2 regions of the Streptomyces sp. NPDC043685 genome follow, and region 2 is predicted to be linked to the other one. Evidence: riboswitches for the same ligand, from Rfam matches in the RefSeq annotation. Region 2 holds a riboswitch; the other holds the start of a gene.

Region 1 (8,028 bases), on a different contig from region 2:
CGGTCAGTCCTCGTACGCGTCCAGCGGCGGGCAGGAGCACACGAGGTTGCGGTCGCCGTAGGCCTGGTCGATGCGGCGCACCGGCGGCCAGTACTTGTCGGCGGGCGAGACCCCGGCCGGGAAGACGGCCTCCTCACGGCTGTAGGCGTGCTCCCACGCCCCGGCCAGCGCGCCGGCGGTGTGCGGGGCACCGCGCAGCGGGTTGTCCTGCGCGGGCCACTCACCGGAGCCGACCTTCTCGATCTCCGCCCGGATGGCGATCATCGCGTCGCAGAACCGGTCGAGTTCGGCGAGGTCCTCCGACTCGGTCGGTTCGATCATCAGCGTCCCGGCCACCGGGAACGACATCGTCGGCGCGTGGAAGCCGTAGTCGATCAGCCGCTTGGCCACGTCGTCGACGCTCACGCCGGTCGCCTTGGTCAGGGGCCGCAGGTCGATGATGCACTCGTGCGCGACCAGGCCGCCGGGGCCGGTGTAGAGCACCGGGTAGTGCGGCTCCAGCCGCTTGGCGATGTAGTTGGCGCTGAGCACCGCCACCTGCGTGGCCCGCTTGAGCCCCTCGCCGCCCATGAGGCGCACGTACGCCCACGAGATGGGCAGGATGCCCGCCGAGCCCCACGGCGCCGCGGAGATGGGCCCGACGCCCGTCTCGGGGCCCGCCTCGGGCTGCAGCGGGTGGTTCGGCAGGTAGGGGGCGAGGTGTTCGCGCACCGCCACCGGGCCGACGCCGGGGCCGCCGCCGCCGTGCGGGATGCAGAAGGTCTTGTGCAGGTTCAGGTGCGAGACGTCGCCGCCGAAGTGCCCCGGCTTGGCGAGCCCGACGAGCGCGTTGAGGTTGGCCCCGTCGACGTAGACCTGCCCGCCGGCCTCGTGCACCTGCGCGCAGATGTCGGCGACGTGCTCCTCGAACACGCCGTGGGTGGACGGGTAGGTGATCATCAGTACGGCCAGCTCGTCGCGGTACTGCTCGATCTTCGCCCGCAGGTCCTCGACGTCGATCTCGCCGTCCTCGGCGGTCTTCACGACGACGACCTTCATGCCGGCCATGACCGCGCTGGCGGCGTTGGTGCCGTGCGCGGACGACGGGATCAGGCACACGGTGCGCTGCTCGTCGCCGTTGGCCCGGTGGTACCCGCGGACCGCGAGCAGACCGGCCAGCTCGCCCTGCGACCCGGCGTTCGGCTGGAGGGAGACCTTGTCGTAGCCGGTGACCTCGGCGAGGCGGTCCTCCAGCTCGTGGATGAGGGTGAGGTAGCCCGCGGCCTGCTCGGCGGGGGCGAAGGGGTGCAGCTGCCCGAACTCGGGCCAGGTGACCGGCTCCATCTCCGTGGTCGCGTTGAGCTTCATGGTGCAGGAGCCCAGCGGGATCATGCCCCGGTCGAGCGCGTAGTCCCGGTCGGCCAGCTTGCGCAGGTAGCGCAGCATGGCCGTCTCGGAGCGGTGCTGGTGGAAGACCGGGTGCGTCAGGTAGTCGTCGGTCCGCAGCAGACCGGCCGGAAGCCCGTCCTCCGTGGCGGCATCCAGCGCTTCGACGACGCCCTCGACGCCGAAGGCGGCCCACACGGCCCGCAGCTGGGCGCGGGTGGTGGTCTCGTCGCAGGCGATGGCGACGTGGTCGGCGTCGACCCGGCGCAGGTTGACCCCGTTGTCCCGGGCGGCGGCCACGACCTCGGCGGCGCGGCCCTCGACCCGCACGGTCACCGTGTCGAAGTAGGAGCCGTGCACGACCTCGACCCCGCCGTTCGCGAGCCCGGCGGCGAGGACGGTGGCGTACCGGTGGGTGCGCCGCGCGATGCCCTTGAGGCCCTCGGGGCCGTGGTAGACGGCGTACATGCCGGCCATGACGGCGAGCAGCACCTGCGCGGTGCAGATGTTGCTGGTGGCCTTCTCCCGGCGGATGTGCTGCTCACGCGTCTGCAGCGCCAGCCGGTAGGCCTTGTTGCCGTCGGCGTCGACGGACACGCCGACGAGCCGCCCGGGCAGGCTGCGCGCCATCTTGTCCTGGACGGCCATGTAGCCGGCGTGCGGACCGCCGAAGCCCATCGGCACGCCGAAGCGCTGCGTCGTCCCGACCGCGATGTCCGCCCCGAGCTCGCCGGGGGACTTCAGCAGCGTCAGCGCCAGCAGATCGGCGGCGACGGTGACGAGCGCCCCGAGTTCGTGCGCCTGGTCGATGACGGGCTTGATGTCCCGCACGGCTCCGGAGGCGCCCGGGTACTGGATCAGTACGCCGTTGATCTCGCGCTCGGCGATCTCGGCGGGGATGCCGTCGCCGAGGTCGGCGACGACGACCTCGACGCCGGTCGGCTCGGCGCGGGTCCGGATCACCGCGATGGTCTGCGGCAGCGCGTCCGCGTCGACCAGGAACAGGCCCTTCTTGTTCTTGCCCAGACGCCGCGACAGCGCCATGGCCTCGGCGGCCGCTGTGCCCTCGTCGAGCAGCGAGGCGCCGGAGGTGGGCAGTCCGGTCAGGTCGGCGACCATGGTCTGGAAGTTCAGCAGCGCTTCGAGCCGGCCCTGCGAGATCTCCGGCTGGTACGGCGTGTAGGCCGTGTACCAGGACGGGTTCTCCATGACGTTGCGCAGGATGACCGGCGGCGTGAACGTGCCGTAGTAGCCGAGGCCGATCATGGAGCCGAGGACCTGGTTGCGGTCGGCCAGCGAGCGCAGCTCGGCGATCACCTCGGCCTCGCTGCGGGCGCCCGGCAGGTCCAGTGCCTCGGCGCTCGCGATCACGGCCGGGACCGCGGCGGCGGTGAGCTCGTCCAGCGAGCCGTAGCCGACGTGCGCGAGCATCTTGGCGCAGGCCTCGTGGTCGGGGCCGATGTGGCGCTGCTCGAAGGGGGCTGCCTCTTCGAGCTCGGAGAGCGGAATGCGGTGGGCGGTCATTACGGAGGCCTCCTGGTCGACACGACCTGCGAGGGGCACCACGGCACGGGTACCCGGACGGCCTCCCCCTCTGTCATCTCAACCTGAGAGCTTCACCGGATCGCCCGAGGGCGCCCGGTTTTCACCGTCGGTGAGAGCGGAAGCCGTCGACACCCGCCCTGCTTTCCAGAGTGACCTCGTCCGTGCGGTACGTGAGCCTGAGAGATTCCGGGGAGGATTTGCTCCTTCGGCGCCTCCGATGACGTCTGGAGGACTCTCCCGCACGGGGTCAACAGCCGCTGCCAGCGTACCAGCGCGGTCAACGCACGAACCTTCGAGTGGCCGCATCCGCACTTGTACCGTTTTGTAGTGCTTACGGATGAGGTGCGACCATGTGGAGGGCCCGTGCGAACCGATATCGATCCGCGCAACCTGATCGGCCGCAAGGCGTTCGACCGCAGGGGGGCCAGGATCGGCACGATCGACGAGGTCTACCTCGACGACGCCACCGGCGAACCGGAGTGGGCCGCCATACGGACCGGCCTGTTCAGCAGGGACGCTTTCGTCCCCCTGGAGCCCAGCGAACTGATCGAGGGGGCCCTGCACGTCCCCTTCGACCGCGCCCTGATCAAGGACGCCCCCGACTTCGGTGTGGGCCGTCACCTCTCCCCCGAGCAGGAACTGCAGCTCTACCACCACTACGGCCTCGACGTCGCCGCCCCGCCGCCGCTCCCCGACCACGACTTCGGCAAGCTGGCGGGCACCGACGAGACGGCCTGAGACCCCGCTCCGGGCACCTCTCCTCCCCCATCCGGCCCCGATAACACCAACGGCAACGGGTCGGCCGCCTCCAGCTGCGGATCGTCGATCCGGAAGGTGCGCACGCGCCCGGGCTCCGACGAGGGCGTCTCGAACCGCACGGTGACCCGCCCCAGGCCGCTGCCCTGCACCCAGCCGTGCCCGAACTCGGCATGCCGCACGTCGCGCCCGGCGGGCCATCGGCGCTCGGCCGGCGCCGGCTGCTTCTCGACCGGCGCCGGGGCCTGCTCCTCGGCCGGGCCCTCGGCGACCGCCCGCTCCCCCGCCGCCTGCGCGAACAGGTCCTCCTGCGTGTAGTCGGCGAGCCCGCTCACGCCCACCCCGAGCAGCCGCACCCCGCCCGTGGTGTCGACCGAGTCCAGCAGTCTGGCCGCCGCCTCCCGGATCACCGCGGGATCGTCCGTCGGCCCGCGCAGCGTCTCGGATCTCGTGAGCGTCGAGAAGTCGTAGCGCCGCACCTTCAGCACGATGGTCCGCCCCGACAGCCCGGCCCCGCGCAGCCGCCGCACACACCGCTCGGCGAGCCGCTGCACCTCCAGCCCGACCCGCGTCCGGTCGTGGATGTCGACGTCGTAGGTGTCCTCGACGGACACCGACTTGGCCTCGCGCTCCGCCACCACGGGCCGGTCGTCCCGCGCCAGGGCCATGGCGTACAGCCCATGCCCGTGCGCCTTGCCCAGCAGCCGGACCAGCTCGTCCTCGCCCGCCTCGACGATCTCCTCGACCGTGGTGATGCCGGCCCGCCGCAGATGGTCGCCGGTCGCCGGCCCCACCCCCGGCAGCGTCCGCACCGACATCGGCCCGAGCATCGCCCGCTCGGTGCCCGGCTCGATCACGACCAGCCCATCGGGCTTGGCCTCCTCCGAGGCGATCTTGGCGAGCATCTTGGAGGCGGCGAGACCCACCGACCCCGTAAGCCCTGTGACGGCCCGGATGTCCGCGCGCAGCTTCACCCCGGCCAGCCGCGCCGACCGCTCGTCCCAGGCCACTCCTCCGGCCTCCAGGTCCACGAACGCCTCGTCCAGGCTCAGCGGCTCCACCAGCGGCGACAACGCGCGCAGCAGCTCCATCACACGCTCGCTGATCGAGCGGTAGAAGTCGAAGCGCGGCACGAGATACGCGGCGTTTGGAGCGAGCCGTCTGGCCTGCCCCATGGGCATCGCCGAATGCACCCCGAAGACCCGCGCCTCGTACGAGGCGGTCGCCACCACGCCTCGCGGCCCGAGCCCGCCCACGACCACGGCCTTGCCGCGCAGACTCGGCTTGGACGCCTGCTCCACCGAGGCGTAGAAGGCATCCATGTCGAGATGCAGGATCGTGGGCGCGGTTCTCACACCTCCGATGCTGCCCTACGCCACTGACAACGCCTTGCGCGGCCACCCCGACAGCGGCGGGGGAAACCGCTTGCGGCCCGGCGCGGAAACGTCCCGCCTCGAGCGACCACGTCCGTCCACCCGCCGCAGGACGGCTCAGACGGCCCGGTTGCGCCGGCGCGCCAGTTCGTCCGCCGGGTTGGGCCCGACCAGGGTCTCGCCGGTGTCGATCCGCTCGCCGTGCAGCTGGGACAGCGCGCTCTCGACGTCCCGCCACACCACGCCCACGGCGATCCCGAACACCCCTTGCCCACCCTGGAGCAGGGCGTGCACCTCGTCGGGCGAGGTGCACTCGTAGACCGTAGCGCCGTCGCTCATCAGCGTCATGCGCTCCAGGTCGCTGAAACCGCGTTCCCTGAGGTGCTGGACGGCCGTGCGGATGTTCTGCAACGACACCCCGGTGTCGAGGAACCGCTTGACGATCTTCAGGACGACGACGTCCCGGAAGCTGTACAGCCGCTGCGTCCCGGACCCGTGGGCGGGGCGCACGCTCGGCTCGACGAGCCCCGTGCGAGCCCAGTAGTCCAATTGCCGGTAGGTGATACCGGCGGCCGCACAGGCCGTGGGGCCGCGATAGCCGATCTGCTCGGACGCCATGGACGTCGTCCCTCCGCTGCTCGGCACCGCTGTCGGTCGCTGCGGAGCGTGATCGGCCGCACCGCCGGGCTGGGGGCATCCCCCACCCGCCAGGGCCCGTGAGCCGGGGGGAGGGTACGGACCGCTCGCCCTGAGACTGCGCTCGGGGCCGCCCCCAGCCGTACCGTCGCCGCTGCTTCTCACGCCGACCTCCGTCCTTGACCTGCCTTCTCGACGGTAGGCAGTCACCAGGGGTGCGTCAACGATCGCCACACTCGCCACGCCGAGTGATAATCACCCTGAGAGTGGTTTCCCGTGCCCCACCGCGGGGAAAGGCTAGCCGAATGTGGTCCGCACGGGCCGTGTGACGCACTCATGCGCCACGGGCACATGCGGGCAATTCACCCTCACACATACGGCGGGCGGCCCCGCCGCGGACCACTTCGTCCGCCGGGCCGCCCACACACCGCTCCGACCGCTTCCGCCGACCGCGGAACTCACTGACTGCTGGTGCCGAAGTCCTCCGGCGAGATCTGGTCGAGGAACTCGCGGAACTTCTCCACCTCGTCCTCCTGCTCGTCCGGGATCGCGATCCCCGCGTCGTCGAGCACCGTGTCACTGCCGTAGATCGGCGTCCCGGTGCGCAACGCGAGCGCTATGGCGTCGGACGGGCGGGCACTCACCTCGACGCCGCTGGCGAACACCAGCTCCGCGTAGAAGACGCCGTCACGCAGGTCCGTGATGCGCACTTCCGTGAGCTCCTGGCCGACCGCTTCCAGCACGTCCTTGAACAGGTCGTGGGTCAGCGGCCGCGCGGGAGCCATGCCCTGCTGGGCGAAGGCGATCGCCGTCGCCTCCCCCGGTCCGATCCAGATGGGGAGGTAACGGTCGCCTCCCACTTCACGCAGCAGCACGATCGGTTGGTTGGAGGGCATTTCGACCCGGACACCTACGACATCGAGCTCGTTCACACAGCAACCCTAGGCCGTGCTCGGGACGTTTGGGTAGTCGGGCCGGGACAGGGCGCCTGATCCGGCCCCTCGAACGACCGCCTCGTCAGGGCAGCCGGACCCCGAGCGCCGTCTGCACGAGCGCGGCGTGCAGCTTCACCGTCAGCCCCGCCAGTTCCTTCGTACGGTCCTCGGCGTGGGCCCTCGTCTGCGGGTTCCGGTGCCGCCTCAGCGGGGCCACCACCTGGTCCACCAGCCCGGCCTCCCGGTCGGCGGCGGCCTTCATCACACGCAGATGGCGCGGCTCGATCCCGAATCGCCCCAGCTCGGTGATGAGCGAGGCGACCGTGACCGCCTCCGCGTCGTAGGACCCGTCCTCCAGTGGGGTGAGCAGCCCGTAGGACTCCCACTCCTTGAGCTCCGGCTCGTCGACCCCGGCGGCGGCGAGCAGCTCCTCACGGCCGATCCTGGCCGCTGTGGGCCCCTCGGACGGCTCGGGCACCACTTCACCGTCACGCCGGCGGCCCACGACCGGCAGCGCGACGGCATCACCGCGCTCCCTGGCCGCCAGGTGCTCCCGGATCACCTTCAGAGGCAGGTAGTGGTCCCGCTGCATCCTCAGGACCTGCCCGAGACGCTCGACGTCGCGGGCGCTGAACTTGCGATACCCCGAGGGGGTCCGCTGCGGCTCGATGAGCCCCTCCGACTCCAGGAAACGGATCTTGGAGATGGTCACCTCGGGAAACTCGTCGCGCAGCACGTTCAGCACCGTGCCGATGCTCATCAGCCCGCTGTCCGTGGCGGCGGCGCCGTGTCCGGCACCGCCGCTCGGTGTTTGCAGCATGGACCTTCCCTGACGGACGGACCTTCGCTGGGCCTCGCGGGACGCAGCCCGGTCAGTAGCCCCGCTGGCTGGCGTAGAAGACCAGCCGGTACTTGCCGATCTGCACCTCGTCGCCGTTGTTCAGCGCGACCTGGTCGATCCGCTCGCGGTTGACGTACGTGCCGTTGAGGCTGCCCACGTCGGCCACCGTGAACGAGCCGTCCTGACCGCGGCGGAACTCCACATGGCGCCGGGAGACCGTCACGTCGTCCAGGAAGATGTCGCTCTGCGGGTGACGACCGGCCGTGGTCAGATCGCCGTCCAGCAGGAAGCGGCTGCCCGAGTTCGGACCGCGGCGCACCACCAGGAGCGCGGAGCCCAGCGGCAGCGCGTCGACGGCCGCCTGCGCCTCGGGGGACAGCGTCGGCATCGGCGTCTGGCCGGTGGTCTCGCTGTCGTAGGCCTCGAGACCGGAGATGGAGATCGTGGAAGTCGTCTCGGACGGACGCTCCGGCGTCGCACCCGCCCGCAGCGGCGCGCCGCAGTTGGAGCAGAAACGGCTGTTCTCCCCGTTGCGGTTACCGCACCTCGTACACACCAGGGCCGACATCGGATCCTC
Region 2 (8,028 bases):
AGTCGTCCGAGGCGGCGACCTTGAAGGCGACGGCCTTGGCGGCGATCACATGCTCCAGCGGACCACCCTGCTGACCGGGGAAGACGGCGGAGTTGATCTTCTTGGCCAGTTCGGCCGTGGAGAGGATCACACCGCCGCGCGGGCCGCCGAGGGTCTTGTGGGTCGTGGTGGTGACCACGTGCGCGTGCGGCACCGGGTTGGGGTGCAGCCCGGCCGCGACCAGCCCGGCGAAGTGGGCCATGTCGACCATCAGGTACGCGCCGACCTCGTCCGCGATCCGGCGGAACTCGGCGAAGTCCAGCTGCCGCGGGTACGCCGACCAGCCGGCCACGATCAGCTTCGGCCTGGACTCCTTGGCGAGGCGCTCCACCTCGGCCATGTCGACCCGGCCGTCCTCGCCCACGTGGTAGGCGACCACGTCGTAGAGCTTGCCGGAGAAGTTGATCTTCATGCCGTGGGTCAGGTGACCACCGTGGGCGAGGTTCAGGCCCATGATGGTGTCGCCCGGCTTGAGCAGCGCGAACATCGCGGCCGCGTTGGCCTGGGCGCCCGAGTGCGGCTGCACGTTGGCGTGCTCGGCGCCGAACAGCTCCTTGACCCGGTCGATCGCGATCTGCTCGACCACGTCGACGTGCTCGCAGCCGCCGTAGTAGCGGCGGCCCGGGTAACCCTCGGCGTACTTGTTGGTGAGGACCGAGCCCTGCGCCTCCATGACCGCGACCGGGGCGAAGTTCTCCGAGGCGATCATCTCCAGCGTGGACTGCTGGCGGTGCAGCTCGGCGTCGACCGCGGCGGCCACGGCCGGGTCGAGCTCGTGCAGGGGTGTGTTCAGGACGGACATACGGCTACGACTCCTCAGCCCGCGGAGAACGCGGTGTACTCGTCGGCGGAGAGCAGGTCGCCCGGCTCGTCCGTGACCCGCACCTTGAACAGCCAGCCGCCCTCGAAGGGGGCCGAGTTCACCAGCGACGGGTCGTTGACGACGTCCTCGTTGACCTCGGTGACCTCACCGGAGACCGGCGAGTACAGGTCGGACACCGACTTGGTCGACTCCAGCTCGCCGCAGGTCTCACCGGCGGACACGGAGTCACCGACCTCGGGAAGCTGGACGAACACGACATCGCCGAGCGCGTTGGCCGCGTGCTCCGTGATGCCGACCGTCGACACGCCGTCCTCGGCGGCCGACAGCCACTCGTGCTCCTTGCTGTAGCGCAGCTCAGTGGGGTTGCTCATGGCCTGAATTCTCCTGTACGCGCGGGAGTGCTGTGGAAGGGGGGACTGCTGATGAGCCGGTGCGACGGTGGCCGGGCCGCGGGTGGCGGCCCCCTGGCCAGTGTCTACTTCTGCCGCTTGTAGAACGGCAGCGCCACGACCTCGTACGGCTCGTGACTGCCCCGGATGTCCACGCCCACGCCGGCCGTGCCGGGCGCGGCGTGCGCGGCGTCGACGTACGCCATCGCGATCGGCTTGCCGAGGGTGGGGGAGGGGGCGCCGGAGGTGACCTCGCCGATCACCTCGCCGCCGGCGACGACCGCGTACCCGGCGCGCGGGACGCGGCGGCCCTCGGCGACCAGGCCGACCAGCACGCGCGGCGGCCGGGACTCGGCCCGGGCGGCGGCCTCGCGCAGGGCCTCGCGCCCGACGAAGTCGCCCTCCTTCTCGAACTTCACCACGCGGCCGAGACCGGCGTCGAAGGGCGTCAGGGAGGTGGTCAGCTCATGCCCGTACAGCGGCATGCCGGCCTCCAGGCGCAGCGTGTCGCGGCAGGACAGCCCGCACGGGACCAGCCCGGCGCCCTCGCCGGCCTTGGTCAGGGCCTGCCACAGCTCGACGGCGTGCTCCGGCTTCACGAACAGCTCGAAGCCGTCCTCACCGGTGTAACCGGTACGGGCGATCAGGGCCGGGACACCCGCGACCGTGCCGGGCAGCCCGGCGTAGTACTTCAGCCCGTCGAGGTCGGCGTCGGTCAGGGACTTCAGGATCCCGGGCGACTCGGGTCCCTGGACGGCGATGAGCGCGTAGGCGTCCCGGTCGTCGCGCACCTCGGCGTCGAAGCCGGCGGCGCGCTCGGCCAGCGCGTCCAGGACGACCTGGGCGTTGGAGGCGTTGGCGACGACCATGTACTCGGTCTCGCCCAGGCGGTAGACGATCAGATCGTCCAGGATGCCGCCGTCTGCCCGGCAGATCATGGTGTAGCGGGCGCGGCCCGGCTTCACACCGCCGATGTTGCCCACCAGGGCGTAGTCCAGCAGGGCGGCGGCCTGCGGCCCGGTGACGGTGATCTCGCCCATGTGGGAGAGGTCGAACAGCCCGGCCCTCGTGCGCACGGCGGTGTGCTCGTCGCGCTCGGAGCCGTAGCGCAGGGGCATGTCCCAGCCGGCGAAGTCGGTCATCGTCGCGCCGAGCGAACGATGCAGGGCATCGAGCGCGGTGTGACGGAGTTCTCCTGTACTGCTCACGGTCGGTCGTCTCCCAGGGCGATGACGGGGCGAGGTCGTTCCTCCCCATCTGTCATCGGAACCTGAGAGGTTCGCCATGACCGCACGGGTCCATGGCTTGCACCTTGGGTGGAGCCGCTGTCGCAGCGGCCCGCTTTTCAGATGTGCCTCGCCCGCGCGGTAACGGGGCCTGAGAGATTCAAGGGAGGGACTTGCTCCTTCGGCGCCCCAGCGTCAGCGGTGCTGGGAACTCTCCCGCGCGGATTCAAACGGCCGGTATGCAGTTGGCGGGCACATCATTGCACGCATCCTTCCGGCGCGGCAGGGGGACCTTTCACAGGGAGTGCACGAGTCCCGCCCCCGCGGTGCCGCGACCTGTAGCAGCCCTGTTGCAGGACGCGAACGTAAATGAGAGGCCTGCGGCATTACCTTCTCTTTACACTCGGCGGGGATGGGACTCCGTACCTGGCCCCAGGGGAGGACATCACGGTGAACAGGACCACCGCGTACGCGACGACGGGCATCGCGCTGCCCGAGCAGCCGGCCGGCGCTCCGGTCCGGGCGGTCCGCGCCCCGGCTCCGGCGCCGGCACCGGTCGTCCGCGATCTGCGCGGCCGTGCCGGGCGCGGCCCGCGCGCGTTGCTGTTCGGCCCCCGCGACCTCGTCGTGGTCACGGGTCTGCCCGGCAGCGGCAAGTCCACGCTGATGCGGCGCACGGTGCCGGGCCGGCGCATCGACTCCCAGGACGCCCGCGACCGCTGGGAGCGCCGCGTGCCGCGCGCCCTGCCCTACGCGCTCTACCGCCCGCTCGTCCGGCTCGCCCACTACGCCGGGCTGCGGCGCGCCCTGCGCACGGGTGAGGGCGTCGTCGTGCACGACTGCGGCACCCAGGCCTGGGTCCGCCGCTGGCTGGCCCGCGAGGCCCGCCGCCGGGGCGGCACACTGCACCTGCTGATCCTCGACGTCACCCCCGAGCAGGCCCTGGCCGGCCAGCGCGACCGGGGGCGCGGCGTCACGCGGTACGCGTTCCTGCGCCACCGCGCGGCGAGCACCCGGCTGCTGCGCGCGGTGGAGCGCGGGGAGCTCCCCGCGGGCTGCGGCTCGGCCGTCCTCGCCGACCGCGACACGGCGAACGCCCTGCACCGAATCGGCTTCACCGGCCGCTGAGGACACAGAACCGGCTCACCGGCCGGGGCCATCGGGCCGCCGACAACGACCCCCGCCGCCCCAGCCGCGCCGGCCCGACCTGCCGACCGGATCGCGCCCGCCACCGCACGCCGAGCTCACCCGGAAGGCCGGGCCCGAACAGCGGGCCGCGTCGCATTGGCGCGGGGGGAAAGGGGAGCGGCTCGCTCCGGACCGTTGATCGGGTCCGGATCGCTGATCCGCCCCGGACGGCCGACGCGGCCCGGTCCGCCGTCTACTGCCGGGCCTCCTGGCCGAAGCTCGGGTCGGCTGTGGGTCCGACCGGAACGGGCGTCCAGGGCGAGGTCTGCCGACTGGCTCCGGCCCGCTGACCCGATCCGGCCCGGTCCGCCGTCGACCGCCGGGCCTCCCGGCCGAACCCCCGGGTCGGCTGTGGGTCCGACCGGGAACGGCGTCCGGGGCGAGGTCTGCCGACTGGCTCCGGGCCGGCGTGGGCCCCGGCCCGCTGGCCCGGACCGGCCCGCTGGCCCGGACCGGCCCGCTGGCCCGGACCGGCCCGCTGGCCCGGACCGGCCCGCTGACCCGATCCGGCCCGGTCCGCCGTCCACTGCCGGGCCTCCTGGCCGAAGCTCGGGTCGGCTGTGGGTCCGACCGGGACCGGCGTCCGGGGTGCGGTCTGCCGATTGCTCTTGGCCGGCGTCGGCCCCGGCCCGCTGATCCGGACCGGCCCGCTGACTCGTTCCCGCCCGGCCCGCCGTCCACTGCCGGGCCTCCCGGCCGAACCTCGGGTCGGCTGTGGGCCAGACCGGGACCGGCGTCCACGGCCAGGTCCGCCGACTCGCTCCGGCCCGCTGACCCGATACGGCCCGGCCCGCTGACCCGGCCCGGCCGGTTCGAGGACCGGCCCGGCCCGCGGCCGGGCCCTCGCTTCTTCGAGCCGTTAGCCTTTTGAGCCACAGCAGTGGTTCCAGGCAGGCGGTAGGCAGATGGACTTCCCGGCGGACTTCTCCGCGGACTTTCCGGCGCAGACGCAGACCCACCCGCACGGCGGTTGGCCCGGCAACGAGCTGGAGGAGGTGCTCTCGGCTTCCCTCGGCGCCGGTCCGGCGGCCGGTGGGCGGATCGTGGAGGTGCTCGGCCGGAGCTTCGTGTGGGTCCCGCTGCCCAACGGCGGCGGTCCGCACAGCGGCCCCCTCGACCTGCCCGGCATCGAGATCGAGGGTCAGGCCTTCGTGCCGGTGTTCAGCTCCGAGGAGCAGTTCCGCCAGGTCGTCGGCTCGCACATGTCGTACACCATCGCGCCCGCCGTGGAGTTCGCCCGCGGCCTGCCCCCGCACGCGGGGATGGTGATCAACCCGGGCGGTGTGGTGGGCATCCCGCTCCCGCCGGCCGCCGTGGCGGAGGTGTGCCGGGCCGGGCGGACCCCGCTGGACGGCCCCGCGAGCGGCGGCCGGGTCCGCCTCTTCGAGCCCGACTGGAAGGACGACCCGGTGGACTTCCTGGCCGCCGCGTCCGCCGAGTTCGAGGCCACCGGCGTCGTCGTCACGGCCCGACGCTGCCTAGCCGTCATCGAGACCGCCGAGCCCGTGATGTTCGTGGGTGTCGAACTCTCCCAGTGGGAGGGCGACCTGCGCGCGCTCCCACTGGAGGCCCTCACCCGGGCCGTCACCGCCGTCCCGGCCCCCTGGCAGGTCAACCTGGTGCTCCTGGACGTGACGGAGGACCCGGTGGGCGCCTGGATGAGGGAACGGGTCCGGCCCTTCTACCAGCGGTAGCCCGGCCGTCCGAGGCGCGCCGGGCCGTGTCGTCGTGCGACCGCGCCGCCCGGGCGCGCTCCACCACCCGCCACCCGCGGGCCGCACCGCCTGACGGCACCAGTCCCGGGGGCCGGTCACGGGCTTAAGCTAGGGCACCGTCGAGGTGTTGTACGAAGGGGCGGTAAAGGTGAGCGCGAGCGGCACGGCCGCGGCCGGACAGGTCGAGCACATGCTGCGCCAGGTCACGCCCGGGCGTTACGACGCCTACGAGGCACTCCTGCGCGCGCTCGCGACCCCGCACAGCGGCCAGGTCTGGATGCTCCTGTGGCACGGGCAGGCCGGCTCGCCCGACGCCCAGTACGGGAACATGGACGTCGACGGCTTCGGCTACGCCCCGTGTGTGACCTCCGCCCAGGAGCTCTCCGCCAGCGGCTGGAACCGCTCGTACGAGGTGGTCGACGGGATCGACGTCGCCCGCGCCCTCTATCCCGACCACTTCGGCCTCTGGCTCAACCCGCACGCGCCCGGCGGCGGCGTCGGCATCCCCTGGCTCGACCTGCGCAGAATCGCCACGGGTCTGGACCGCCAGCCCGCCGGCCCGCTGCGGCTGTCCGAACCCGCCATCGAGATCCCGCAGTTCTACGCCCTGCTCGCGCAGAACGCCCACCGCACCCCGGCCGTCCGCTCCCTGCGCCGCGCCTGGGTGCAGCCCGCGCTCGGAGCGCCGTACCTCGCCATCGGACTGGACGTGTACGACACGTCTCCGCCGGCGGTGGACTCCGTGCGCGCGATGATGCAGCAGTCCCTCGGCGCCGTGCCCGACGGGCTGCCCGTGTCGACCGTCGCCATGTCCGACGAGCACGACCCGGTCGCCATGTGGCTGCGGGCGAAGGCCCGCCCCTTCTACGACCGCGAGGCGCACGCCACGGCCCCCGTCCAGGCCCCGGCCTCGGGCTACGGATACCCTCCGGCCCCGGGCAGGTACTGACACCTCGCCCTCCCGCCCGCCTCCCCCTTCGAGGGGGACCCGGGCGCGTCTCCGCGCGTAGATAGAGGATGAAACGCCTAGTCTGCGTAAAGTGCCCCGATTCATCCGCGACCGTTCCTCGCTACCCGCCGTCCGGATAACGGAACCCCGCAGACAGCATCACGTTTACGCATCCATTCATCGCCAAGTCTGGCAACGAAACGCTGAAGCGTTGAAGACTCCCGGCACCAGGGGAGTTTCGCCCCTGTGTACGACGGACTGATCACGCCGCCACAGCGGAAATGCGCGGGCCGGCCACCGCCGGTTGAGAAGAGGGGTCCCTGCCTGATGACGGCACCACTGCACGAGCCGACCGCGGAAGCCGCTCCGAGTGCGGCCGAAGAGGCGGCAGTCGTCGGCGTCGATGCGAAAGCCGTACAGGGTCGTTCTCTGGGCCGCATCGCCTGGGAGCGCCTGAAGCGGGACAAGCTCGCGCTGGCGGGCGGAATCATGGTGCTCGTGCTCATCGCGATCGCCCTGCTCGCGCCGGTCATCACGAGCCTGGTGGGCCAGGACCCCGAGGCGCACCACGAAGATCTGATCGACCCGCTGTTCGGCACCCCCACAGGGGCACTGGGCGGCATCAGCGGCGAGCACCTGCTGGGCGTCGAGCCGGTGAGTGGTCGCGACATCTTCGCCCGCATCATCTACGGCGCCCAGATCTCGCTCCTCGTCGGCTTCCTGTCGGCGATCGTCGCCGTCGTGATCGGCACCGTCGTGGGCGTCCTGGCCGGCTTCTTCGGCGGCTGGGTCGACTCCGTCATCAGCCGTGTGATGGACGGCCTGCTGGCCTTCCCGCAGCTGCTGTTCATCATCGCCCTGGTCTCCGTCATGCCGAACCAGATGCTGGGTCTGACCGGCACCGGCGTGCGCCTGTTCGTGATGATCCTGGTCATCGGCTTCTTCGGCTGGCCCTACATCGGACGCGTGGTGCGCGGCCAGACCCTCTCGCTGCGCGAGCGGGAGTACGTCGAGGCGGCCCGGTCGCTCGGCGCCGGGCGGTTCTACATCCTCTTCAAGGAACTGCTGCCCAACCTGGTCGCGCCGATCATCGTGTACACGACGATGATGATCCCCACCAACATCCTCACCGAGGCGGCACTCAGCTTCCTGGGCGTGGGCGTCAAACCGCCCACGGCCTCCTGGGGGCAGATGCTTTCGAGCGCGATCGACTACTACGACTCGGACCCCATGTACATGGTGGTCCCGGGCGTGGCGATCTTCATCACCGTTCTCGCCTTCAATCTCTTCGGCGACGGCGTGCGTGACGCGCTCGACCCGAAGGGCTCCCGCTGAACTGCCGTACGAACAGCGACCCGTGGCACCTGGCACGGCGTCTCTCATCTAATCCGGAGGATCCGAGATCGTGACTACCCAACGCACCTCAGGGCGGCGCAAGCAGGCCATGGCCGCTGCGGCCGTGGTCGCCGCACTGCTGACCACGGCGGCGTGCGGCGGCGGCAAGGACAACGAGGGGTCGAAGGGCGGGGCGGCCGGCTTCGACGCCGCGAACAACAAGGTCGCCCAGGCCTCCCTCGCCAAGAAGGGCGGCACGCTGAAGTTCGCCGGTGCCCAGGACGCCGACTCGTGGGACACCACGCGCGGCTACTACGGCTTCATGTGGAACTTCTCCCGCTACTACAGCCGTCAGCTCGTGACG

The links. A riboswitch is a leader RNA that binds a small molecule or an ion and turns the genes downstream of it on or off. The one in region 2 is predicted to bind glycine.
Region 1: linked by a shared signal. The riboswitch ahead of gcvP (aminomethyl-transferring glycine dehydrogenase) and the one ahead of gcvT (glycine cleavage system aminomethyltransferase GcvT) in region 2 are both predicted to bind glycine.

What each region holds. Positions count from the first base shown of each region.
Region 1 covers NZ_JBWKCH010000005.1:709,645-717,672, forward strand. The annotation lists gene gcvP (aminomethyl-transferring glycine dehydrogenase) at 4-2,889, opposite strand; glycine riboswitch at 3,065-3,160, opposite strand; gene AC0665_RS20185 (PRC-barrel domain-containing protein) at 3,274-3,648, shown strand; gene AC0665_RS20190 (DNA polymerase IV) at 3,567-5,021, opposite strand; gene AC0665_RS20195 (MerR family transcriptional regulator) at 5,157-5,840, opposite strand; gene AC0665_RS20200 (bifunctional nuclease family protein) at 6,134-6,607, opposite strand; gene ftsR (transcriptional regulator FtsR) at 6,693-7,430, opposite strand; gene AC0665_RS20210 (FHA domain-containing protein) at 7,483-8,028, opposite strand, start outside.
Region 2 covers NZ_JBWKCH010000012.1:28,880-36,907, forward strand. The annotation lists gene glyA (serine hydroxymethyltransferase) at 1-841, opposite strand, end outside; gene gcvH (glycine cleavage system protein GcvH) at 856-1,233, opposite strand; gene gcvT (glycine cleavage system aminomethyltransferase GcvT) at 1,338-2,459, opposite strand; glycine riboswitch at 2,499-2,606, opposite strand; glycine riboswitch at 2,607-2,706, opposite strand; gene AC0665_RS32795 (AAA family ATPase) at 2,928-3,605, shown strand; gene AC0665_RS32800 (enhanced serine sensitivity protein SseB) at 4,571-5,359, shown strand; gene AC0665_RS32805 (enhanced serine sensitivity protein SseB C-terminal domain-containing protein) at 5,529-6,329, shown strand; gene AC0665_RS32810 (ABC transporter permease) at 6,657-7,664, shown strand; gene AC0665_RS32815 (ABC transporter substrate-binding protein) at 7,735-8,028, shown strand, end outside.